Regions from separate parts of the Pseudalkalibacillus sp. A8 genome, predicted to be linked through region 2. Evidence: a T-box and tRNA genes for the amino acid it is inferred to sense, from the RefSeq annotation. Region 2 holds a T-box; the other holds one or more tRNA genes.

Region 1 (4,412 bases), 2.1 Mb from region 2:
AAGATCCAAGCGACTGTTTAGCAAAAACACAGGTCTCTGCGAAGCCGTAAGGCGAAGTATAGGGGCTGACACCTGCCCGGTGCTGGAAGGTTAAGAGGAGGGGTTATCCATTAGGAGAAGCTCTGAATCGAAGCCCCAGTAAACGGCGGCCGTAACTATAACGGTCCTAAGGTAGCGAAATTCCTTGTCGGGTAAGTTCCGACCCGCACGAAAGGTGCAACGACTTGGATACTGTCTCAACGAGAGACCCGGTGAAATTATAGTACCTGTGAAGATGCAGGTTACCCGCGACAGGACGGAAAGACCCCATGGAGCTTTACTGTAGCCTGATATTGGATTTTGGTATCGTTTGTACAGGATAGGTAGGAGCCAGAGAAGCCGGACCGCCAGGTTCGGTGGAGGCGTCGGTGGGATACTACCCTGACGGTATTGAAATTCTAACCCAGGACCGTGATCCGGTCCGGAGACAGTGTCAGGTGGGCAGTTTGACTGGGGCGGTCGCCTCCTAAAGTGTAACGGAGGCGCCCAAAGGTTCCCTCAGAATGGTTGGAAATCATTCGCAGAGTGTAAAGGCACAAGGGAGCTTGACTGCGAGACCTACAAGTCGAGCAGGGACGAAAGTCGGGCTTAGTGATCCGGTGGTTCCGCATGGAAGGGCCATCGCTCAACGGATAAAAGCTACCCTGGGGATAACAGGCTTATCTCCCCCAAGAGTCCACATCGACGGGGAGGTTTGGCACCTCGATGTCGGCTCATCGCATCCTGGGGCTGAAGTAGGTCCCAAGGGTTGGGCTGTTCGCCCATTAAAGCGGTACGCGAGCTGGGTTCAGAACGTCGTGAGACAGTTCGGTCCCTATCCGTCGCGGGCGCAGGAAATTTGAGAGGAGCTGTCCTTAGTACGAGAGGACCGGGATGGACACACCGCTGGTGTACCAGTTGTTCCGCCAGGAGCATAGCTGGGTAGCTACGTGTGGACGGGATAAGTGCTGAAAGCATCTAAGCATGAAGCCCCCCTCAAGATGAGATTTCCCATCGCGTCAAGCGAGTAAGATCCCTCAGAGATGATGAGGTTGATAGGTCTGGTGTGGAAGCGTGGCGACACGTGGAGCTGACAGATACTAATCGATCGAGGACTTAACCACTTCACTTAACATCGACAATGTTTTCAAGAACCGTTATCTAGTTTTGAGGGAACATTTTTTTAGAAAAAGCCCTTGAAAAAACTTTTATATTTTAGTAATATATATCTTGTCCTTACTAAGGATGATTGTGGATCAATTGAAAGTTGGTCTGGTGACGATGGCGAAGAGGTCACACCCGTTCCCATGCCGAACACGGAAGTTAAGCTCTTCAGCGCCAATGGTAATTGGGGGCTTCCCCCTGTGAGAGTAGGACGTCGCCGGGCCAAAAAACTTTTTTCATCTCAATGAATTATTCCACAGTAGCTCAGTGGTAGAGCTATCGGCTGTTAACCGATCGGTCGCAGGTTCGAGTCCTGCCTGTGGAGCCATTTGCTTCCATAGCTCAGCAGGTAGAGCACTTCCATGGTAAGGAAGAGGTCAGCGGTTCGAGCCCGCTTGGAAGCTCCATGAAAAGTTCATATCGGCCCCTTGGTCAAGTGGTTAAGACACCGCCCTTTCACGGCGGTAACACGGGTTCGAATCCCGTAGGGGTCACCATTCATATGGAGGATTAGCTCAGCTGGGAGAGCACCTGCCTTACAAGCAGGGGGTCGGCGGTTCGATCCCGTCATCCTCCACCATTATGCTGGCCTAGCTCAATTGGTAGAGCAACTGACTTGTAATCAGTAGGTTGGGGGTTCAAGTCCTCTGGCCAGCACCAGTTTCATTTGAAAATCAGACTTTATAGTCTTTTTTTATTGGAGGGGTAGCGAAGTGGCTAAACGCGGCGGACTGTAAATCCGCTCCCTCCGGGTTCGGCGGTTCGAATCCGTCCCCCTCCACCATTTTAAAAAAACCAAAGTTGATTATCCTTCGCGAGCCATTAGCTATGAACGAAACAGCTTATGGGTAAACTATGAATTGTCCTGATGCAGATTTCTTCGCAAGATCTGTCACTTAGAGGAAGGGACATAAGGTGAGTAAGCTTCATTATAACTTGAGCCATTAGCTCAGTCGGTAGAGCATCTGACTTTTAATCAGAGGGTCGAAGGTTCGAGTCCTTCATGGCTCACCATCTCGATTCTGATTAACCAACAATAATTTTAATCATGCGGGTGTAGTTTAGTGGTAAAACAAGAGCCTTCCAAGCTCTGGTCGTGAGTTCGATTCTCATCACCCGCTCCATCGGGGCCTTAGCTCAGCTGGGAGAGCGCCTGCCTTGCACGCAGGAGGTCAGCGGTTCGATCCCGCTAGGCTCCACCAAATCATACATAATAAACTCTCTGAACCGAATGGTTTGGAGAGTTTTTTTACATATTAAAAACAATGAGCTGGAACAAAACCAAAACCCAATTCGTGTAAGCGCTTTATATTTATCCATAAACATCAGTTAAACCCCTGTTAAACCGCATAAGTATACAGGATTTTGTCCAGTTGAACCACAGCATGATGAAGCCCTACAATAGAGAATAGATTGTCGAATGAGGAGGAAAAAAATCATGAACAAGAATATTGGAATTTTAGGTGTCCCGATGGACCTTGGCCAAATGCGCCGTGGCGTTGATATGGGACCTAGTGCAATGAGATATGCTGGTCTTATCGAAAGACTTGAAAACCTTGGCTACGATGTGGAGGATCATGGCGATGTCCAAATCCCTCAAAGGGAAAAAGTCGCAAGTAAAGAAACTAACCTTAAAAATTTAGATGGGGTTATTGAAGCGAACAACCTTTTGGCGGAAGGTGTCAATAAAATCATCGAAGATAACCGTTTCCCATTAGTGCTTGGCGGTGACCATAGCATTGCGATCGGGACGCTTGCAGGTGTGTCGAAGCATTATAAGAATTTAGGCGTCATCTGGTATGATGCCCATGGCGATTTAAATACAGGAGAAACTTCACCAAGTGGAAATATTCATGGTATGCCTCTCGCTGTAAGTCTTGGTATCGGACATGAAAGACTGCAAGAAATCGGGGGATACAGCCCGAAGGTCAAACCTGAGAATATCGTCATTATCGGCGCACGCTCGCTGGATGAAGGGGAGCGTGAATTGATCCGAGAAAAAGGAATCAAAGTTTATACGATGCACGAAATCGATAGAATGGGTATGACAAAGGTTATGCAAGAAGCGATCGAATACGTCTCGAACGAAACAGATGGTGTACACTTAAGCTTGGACCTTGATGGATTGGATCCGGCAGAGGCACCCGGTGTAGGTACTCCGGTCCTAGGCGGGATCAGCTATCGTGAAAGCCATTTGGCGATGGAGATGCTTGAAGAGGCGAAAATCCTTACCTCGGCTGAATTTGTGGAAGTCAATCCGATTCTTGATGAAAAGAACAAAACAGCCACTGTGGCCGTTGCATTGGTCGGTTCCCTTTTAGGTGAAAAGTTAATATAAATAACATTCAAAGCCTTATCGAATTTAAATGTCGATAAGGCTTTTTATCGTAAATAGAATTAACCAGCTCTCTAGGTGAGAGCTGCTGTTTGTTCATGAAGCATCTATAATTTCAGTCTTAATTGTATCGTAACGATTAAGTAGATAGTCAAGATATTGGCTGATCTCTACAACCTCCGTAGAAAACAAAGGCTTTTCTTTCGCCAGGATTAACATTTTCTTTCTCGAATTCTCAATTTCATTCAATAGAAAGCGTTCTTCAGCTGACATGCCGCCCACCTGCTTTCGCCTATAGTTGTTAAACATAATACCCGATAAATAAGAAAATAAACCTATATTAACAAAAATATTCATCACTTGGAAGTTGTCTCATGTTAGAATAAAAAAAGAAGAATCTACTCCATAAGTAGTATATTCAAACAATGGAGTATCGGGGGTGGGGTTCCTAAATGGATATAACGGTTAAGCGTTTGGTCCGCTCTGTAAAAAAAGGGGATCAAAAAGCCTTTGAAGAACTTGTAGAAATTTATAAAGATAAAGTATACCATATCGTCTACCGGATGTTAGGGAATGTGCATGAAGCAGAGGATATAGCTCAGGAAGCATTTGTACGGGCTTATATACATATTGAACGATTTAATGAGGCACATAAATTTTCTACTTGGTTGTATCGAATTGCAACCAATTTGACGATTGATCGTATACGTAAGAAGAAGCCGGATTATTACCTGGATGCAGAACTAGCCGGGGGTGAAGGCCTAACCCTCTATTCTCAAATAGCAGTCGCAGAACAATTGCCAGAAGAAAAAATTGAAACCTTTGAACTTCAAGACCGTATACAGAAGGAGATCCTGCATTTGCCTCCGAAATACCGCTCAGCTATTGCACTGAA
Region 2 (4,412 bases):
GCTGGACCAATCCCATTTCCATTGCAGGCGCATATACGAGTATCGGTTTCATCGTTGAACCATTCGGTCGATACGATTGGGTCGCGTGATTCAAGTTTTCCTGTTCATAATCACGTCCACCGACGAAGCTCAGAATTTCCCCTGTGTCATTCTTAATCAGCATCGCACCTACATCTTCAAGTTCTTTTTCCCCTGTTACAGGGTTTGTGGTATCAGGACCATAAGGCACTTCATTTTTGGCTTTTTGCCATGCATCATAAATCTCTTTATCGATTGTAATATCAATTTTGTAACCATTTTTCCTTAATTCAAGGTCAGCTGCTTTTTGGTAGCTGCTTTTTTCAGTTGGAGTCAATTCGGAATATTTCTTACCGTCCTGCTCTGCTAATTTTACCTTCATGACATCGACTGCCCTGCGTTCGATTTCCATTGTCAAATGTGGATAATTTTCAAATGGGCTTGGAGAGTTTTTAGTGAATTCCTTTGTAACGTCATGTGCCAGAGCTTTGTTATATTGCTCTTTGGTTATGTAACCACCAGAAAGCATTCTTGACAGCACCGTCTTCATCCTGTTTAGCCCAGGATCTAAGTTCTCTTTGACTTTTCCATCATTCGTGAATGGCGTATATCCGAATGGACTTTGTGGCATTCCTGCGATGTAAGCGGCCTGGGGTAAGCTGAGATTTTTAGCATCCACCCCGAAAATCCCTTGGGCTGCGGCCTCGATACCAGCAATGTTATGCCCTGAAGCATTACGTCCGAACGGTACGATGTTTAGGTATGCTTCTAAAATTTCTTCTTTTTCAAAGAAACGTTCTAATCTTAAAGCGAGAAGCATTTCTTTAGCTTTACGATCGAAAGAGACTTCTCTTGTAAGCATCTGGTTTTTCACAAGCTGCTGGGTCAATGTACTACCACCGGTTTGAACAGCAGCACCGGTCACTTCTTGGAAAATTGCACGGGCAATCGCTTTGGGCACGATACCTTCATGCTCTTTGAAATATTCATCTTCCGTCGCAATGACTGCATCGATCAAATGAGGTGAAACTTCCTTGATATCTATTTCTTGTCGAACGATATCAGAACGGAGATTGCCTAGTAAGGTACCGTCAGTAAAATATATTTTACTAGTTTCTGTATAGTTGTAGATCTCATCTCTCATATTGTCATATGTTCTTATTTCTTCGTCTTTCACAAGTGAAGCAAAGTAACCAGCTCCAACGCCAGTTGCGAAAAAGCCGCCGGCAAGAGCTAAGACCAACAAGACTAAAAACAGGTTCCATACTACTTTTCCTGTAATCCGACTGATTTTAAATATGTTCTTATCATCTAAAACCTTCATGAAATGTTTCACTTTAACGATGAAGGATGATAGGTGATTCATGGTCATACCCCCCTAAATTTCCAACTTTCATTATAGCACATAGACAACATATGGAATACCTTTCATGTCGATTTATAGGGAAGTAAATTTGACATTCCATTTATGAATGTGATACAAAATGATTATACTTTTTTACATAATTGTACATACTGATGAAGCATAGACAGGAATAAGTAGCAGTTTCCTCACTGTAAGCAGAGAGCTGGTGGCCGGTGAAAACCAGAACAAAGGAACGCTGTGAATTACCTCCTCGAGCACCTTTTGTGAAAAATAGTAGCAAAAGGCGGCAACCTTAGCCGTTATCTGAACGAAGTGGAAGCAGCATATGCTTCAAGAAGGATGGTACCGCGTATATCACGTTCCTTTCATACGAAAGGGACGTGTTTTTTTATATTCTGCAATATGAGGGCAACAAGGCGCAGCCTACGCTACAGGGTTGGCTGCGCCAAGTTTTCTTTGTTAACAAAGGATTAAATTTTAAAAAGATAGATAAAAAGGGAAGGATGAAGGAAAGTGGGAAAAGAATATGCGCTCACAGCTGCACAGCAGGAAGAAGTTGAAAAACAGCTTACGATTTTAAAAAGGGGAACCGTTGAAATCGTTCCTGAAGAGGATTTGAAAAAGAAGCTTGAAAAGTCGGTTGCTACTGGCAAGCCATTGAATGTGAAGCTTGGACTCGACCCATCGGCACCTGACGTGCATGTCGGCCATACAGTCGTTTTACATAAGCTTCGTCAATTCCAGGAATTCGGGCATGAAATCCAGTTGCTGATTGGTGACTTTACCGGTCGAATCGGGGATCCAACAGGCAAATCCGAAACAAGAAAACAGCTGACGGATTATGAAATCAAAGAAAATGCAAAAACCTATGTGGAACAATTCGGCAAGATCATCGATATGGATAAAACAGAGGTCCACTTCAATTCCAAATGGTTGTCAACATTGAATTTCGCCGATGTACTCGAGTTAGCAGGCAAGGTTACGGTAGCACGTATGCTCGAGCGTGACGATTTCGAGAAACGTTATAAAGCGAACCAGCCGATTTCGATCCATGAATTCTTCTATCCACTGATGCAAGGCTATGACTCCGTTGCGCTTGAAAGTGATATCGAACTTGGTGGTACGGACCAGAAATTCAACCTGTTGATGGGCCGTCAACTTCAAGAAGAATACGGGAAAGAGAAGCAATTAATGATGACAGTACCGTTGATCGAAGGGTTGGATGGGGTCCGTAAGATGTCTAAATCCCTCAACAACTACATCGGGATTGATGAGCACCCGAATGAAATCTTCGGGAAATCGATGTCGATACCGGATGACTTGATGATCAAATATTTTGAGCTTGCCACACCGCTTCCGATGAACGAAATCAGAGCGATTGAAGAAGGCATCCAAAGCGGGGAACTGCATCCAAGAGATATGAAAATTAAACTCGCAAAAATATTTGTGGAGATGTACCATGGGAAGGATGAAGCAGAGCTTGCTGAAAAGCATTTCCGAACCGTTTTCTCAAAAGGCGCCTTGCCTGACGATATTCCAGAACATGCCTGGAAGGGTGAAGATGATATTTGGATCGTCGATATGATTGTAGACCTTGGGCTATTGAATTCAAAAGGGGAAGCACGCCGCATGATCCAAAATGGCGGTGTGAAGATCAATCAAGAGAAAGTCGATGATGTTCAGCAGCAGGTTGCAGTGGAAGACGGCATGATCGTCCAAGTTGGAAAGCGAAAATTCGTTAAGATTGTAAAATAGATAAGCAAGAGCCGTCGGTGGACGGCTCTTTTCTATGTGAGGGTTATATTTTTGTAATTCGATTTTACTGATTTCTGGGATTGAGCTTTATTTTTCTGGAATTATCCGTTTTTTTCTAGGATTCCCTCTTAAATTTCTAGGATTATGTCCAAAATTTCTTGAATTCTTTCAACCAACCCATACACCAAGCCTTCACACCTCGCTGGAAGGATTTCTGAATCAAGTGTTGAAGTTATATCTACCTATAAAACGTGGAGGGATTTTTTGAGCCTTAAAATCTATTTTAAATCATATAAAATCGAAAAACTGGAAGCCTTAATAAGGAGAATCGACTCAAATCACCCTGCAAAATCAAGAACTGAAAAGAGGTTAGCTACAAGTAAAGCAGGAGAGCGGTCACTAGATTATCATTTAAGTTTCCTAGAAGACTATGGTCACGGCATCTTTCAAGGCTTACGCTTATCCAGTGGCAAATTTCATTTCCAAATCGATATCCTATTGACCCATCCTAATTTTTTCGTAATCCCGAAGTGAAAAATTTATCCGGTAAATTGATCTTTGATACTGAATACAATCAGCTTATACGCCAACAAGATGAACGGGAGGATTACTACAAGGATCCAATCCAACAGGTAAACCACCAGCATTTTCAGTTTGAAAATTAGTTGGAACGGTATAGATTCAATGATAAGATCCCGATCTTTTCTTTCGTAGTGATAGTGAATGAAAATGCCAAAATAGAACCAAAAAACAATGGTAGCCTGATCAGCAAAAAAGTGATTCGGGATACAAAGATATTATATACCGTGATATCCCTTCATAATACCCATAAAGAAGCTTCCTTCACCAATTATGACCTCCGAAACCTTCAGGAGCTCCACATCAAAAAACACATTCCGAGCGACCCGGAACTACTCAATTTGCTTAAACTGAATAGGGAAGACCTTTTAACAGGAGTAGTTTGCCCTGGGTGTTCTCGACGTCCAATGAAAAGAATTCATGGGAAATGGATTTGCCCCATTTGCAGGGCGACCTCTAAAAACGCCCACTTCCAAGCTCTACATGATTATGCTCTATTGATTAACCCGACTATCACCAATAAAGAATTAAGAAAGTTTCTGCATATAGATTCAGAAGCAGTCGCGAATTACATACTGAAATCTTTGAACCTTGATTATAGGGGGAACACAAAAGAACGGATCTACTATTTAGATTTACATGCTGAAAATAGGTAATAAAAAACCCTTGGACCAAATGCCCAAGGGTTGTGTAA

Evidence for each region. A T-box is a leader RNA that pairs with one kind of tRNA and senses whether it is charged. The one in region 2 lies ahead of tyrS (tyrosine--tRNA ligase), so its partner is inferred to be a tRNA-Tyr.
Region 1: it encodes a tRNA-Tyr, which carries the amino acid that the T-box ahead of tyrS (tyrosine--tRNA ligase) is inferred to sense. The anticodon was not compared.

What each region holds. Positions count from the first base shown of each region.
Region 1 covers NZ_CP174509.1:191,433-195,844, forward strand. The annotation lists rRNA gene ACJROX_RS01040 (23S ribosomal RNA) at 1-1,142, shown strand, start outside; rRNA gene rrf (5S ribosomal RNA) at 1,290-1,405, shown strand; tRNA gene ACJROX_RS01050 (tRNA-Asn) at 1,436-1,510, shown strand; tRNA gene ACJROX_RS01055 (tRNA-Thr) at 1,514-1,589, shown strand; tRNA gene ACJROX_RS01060 (tRNA-Glu) at 1,605-1,679, shown strand; tRNA gene ACJROX_RS01065 (tRNA-Val) at 1,687-1,762, shown strand; tRNA gene ACJROX_RS01070 (tRNA-Thr) at 1,767-1,842, shown strand; tRNA gene ACJROX_RS01075 (tRNA-Tyr) at 1,882-1,966, shown strand; tRNA gene ACJROX_RS01080 (tRNA-Lys) at 2,121-2,196, shown strand; tRNA gene ACJROX_RS01085 (tRNA-Gly) at 2,233-2,306, shown strand; tRNA gene ACJROX_RS01090 (tRNA-Ala) at 2,309-2,384, shown strand; gene rocF (arginase) at 2,621-3,520, shown strand; gene ACJROX_RS01100 (Spo0E family sporulation regulatory protein-aspartic acid phosphatase) at 3,614-3,790, opposite strand; gene sigW (RNA polymerase sigma factor SigW) at 3,970-4,412, shown strand, end outside.
Region 2 covers NZ_CP174509.1:4,163,098-4,167,509, reverse strand. The annotation lists gene ACJROX_RS21370 (transglycosylase domain-containing protein) at 1-1,384, opposite strand, end outside; T-box leader at 1,536-1,751, shown strand; gene tyrS (tyrosine--tRNA ligase) at 1,898-3,139, shown strand; gene ACJROX_RS21360 (nuclease-related domain-containing protein) at 3,404-3,673, shown strand; gene ACJROX_RS21355 (hypothetical protein) at 4,126-4,374, shown strand.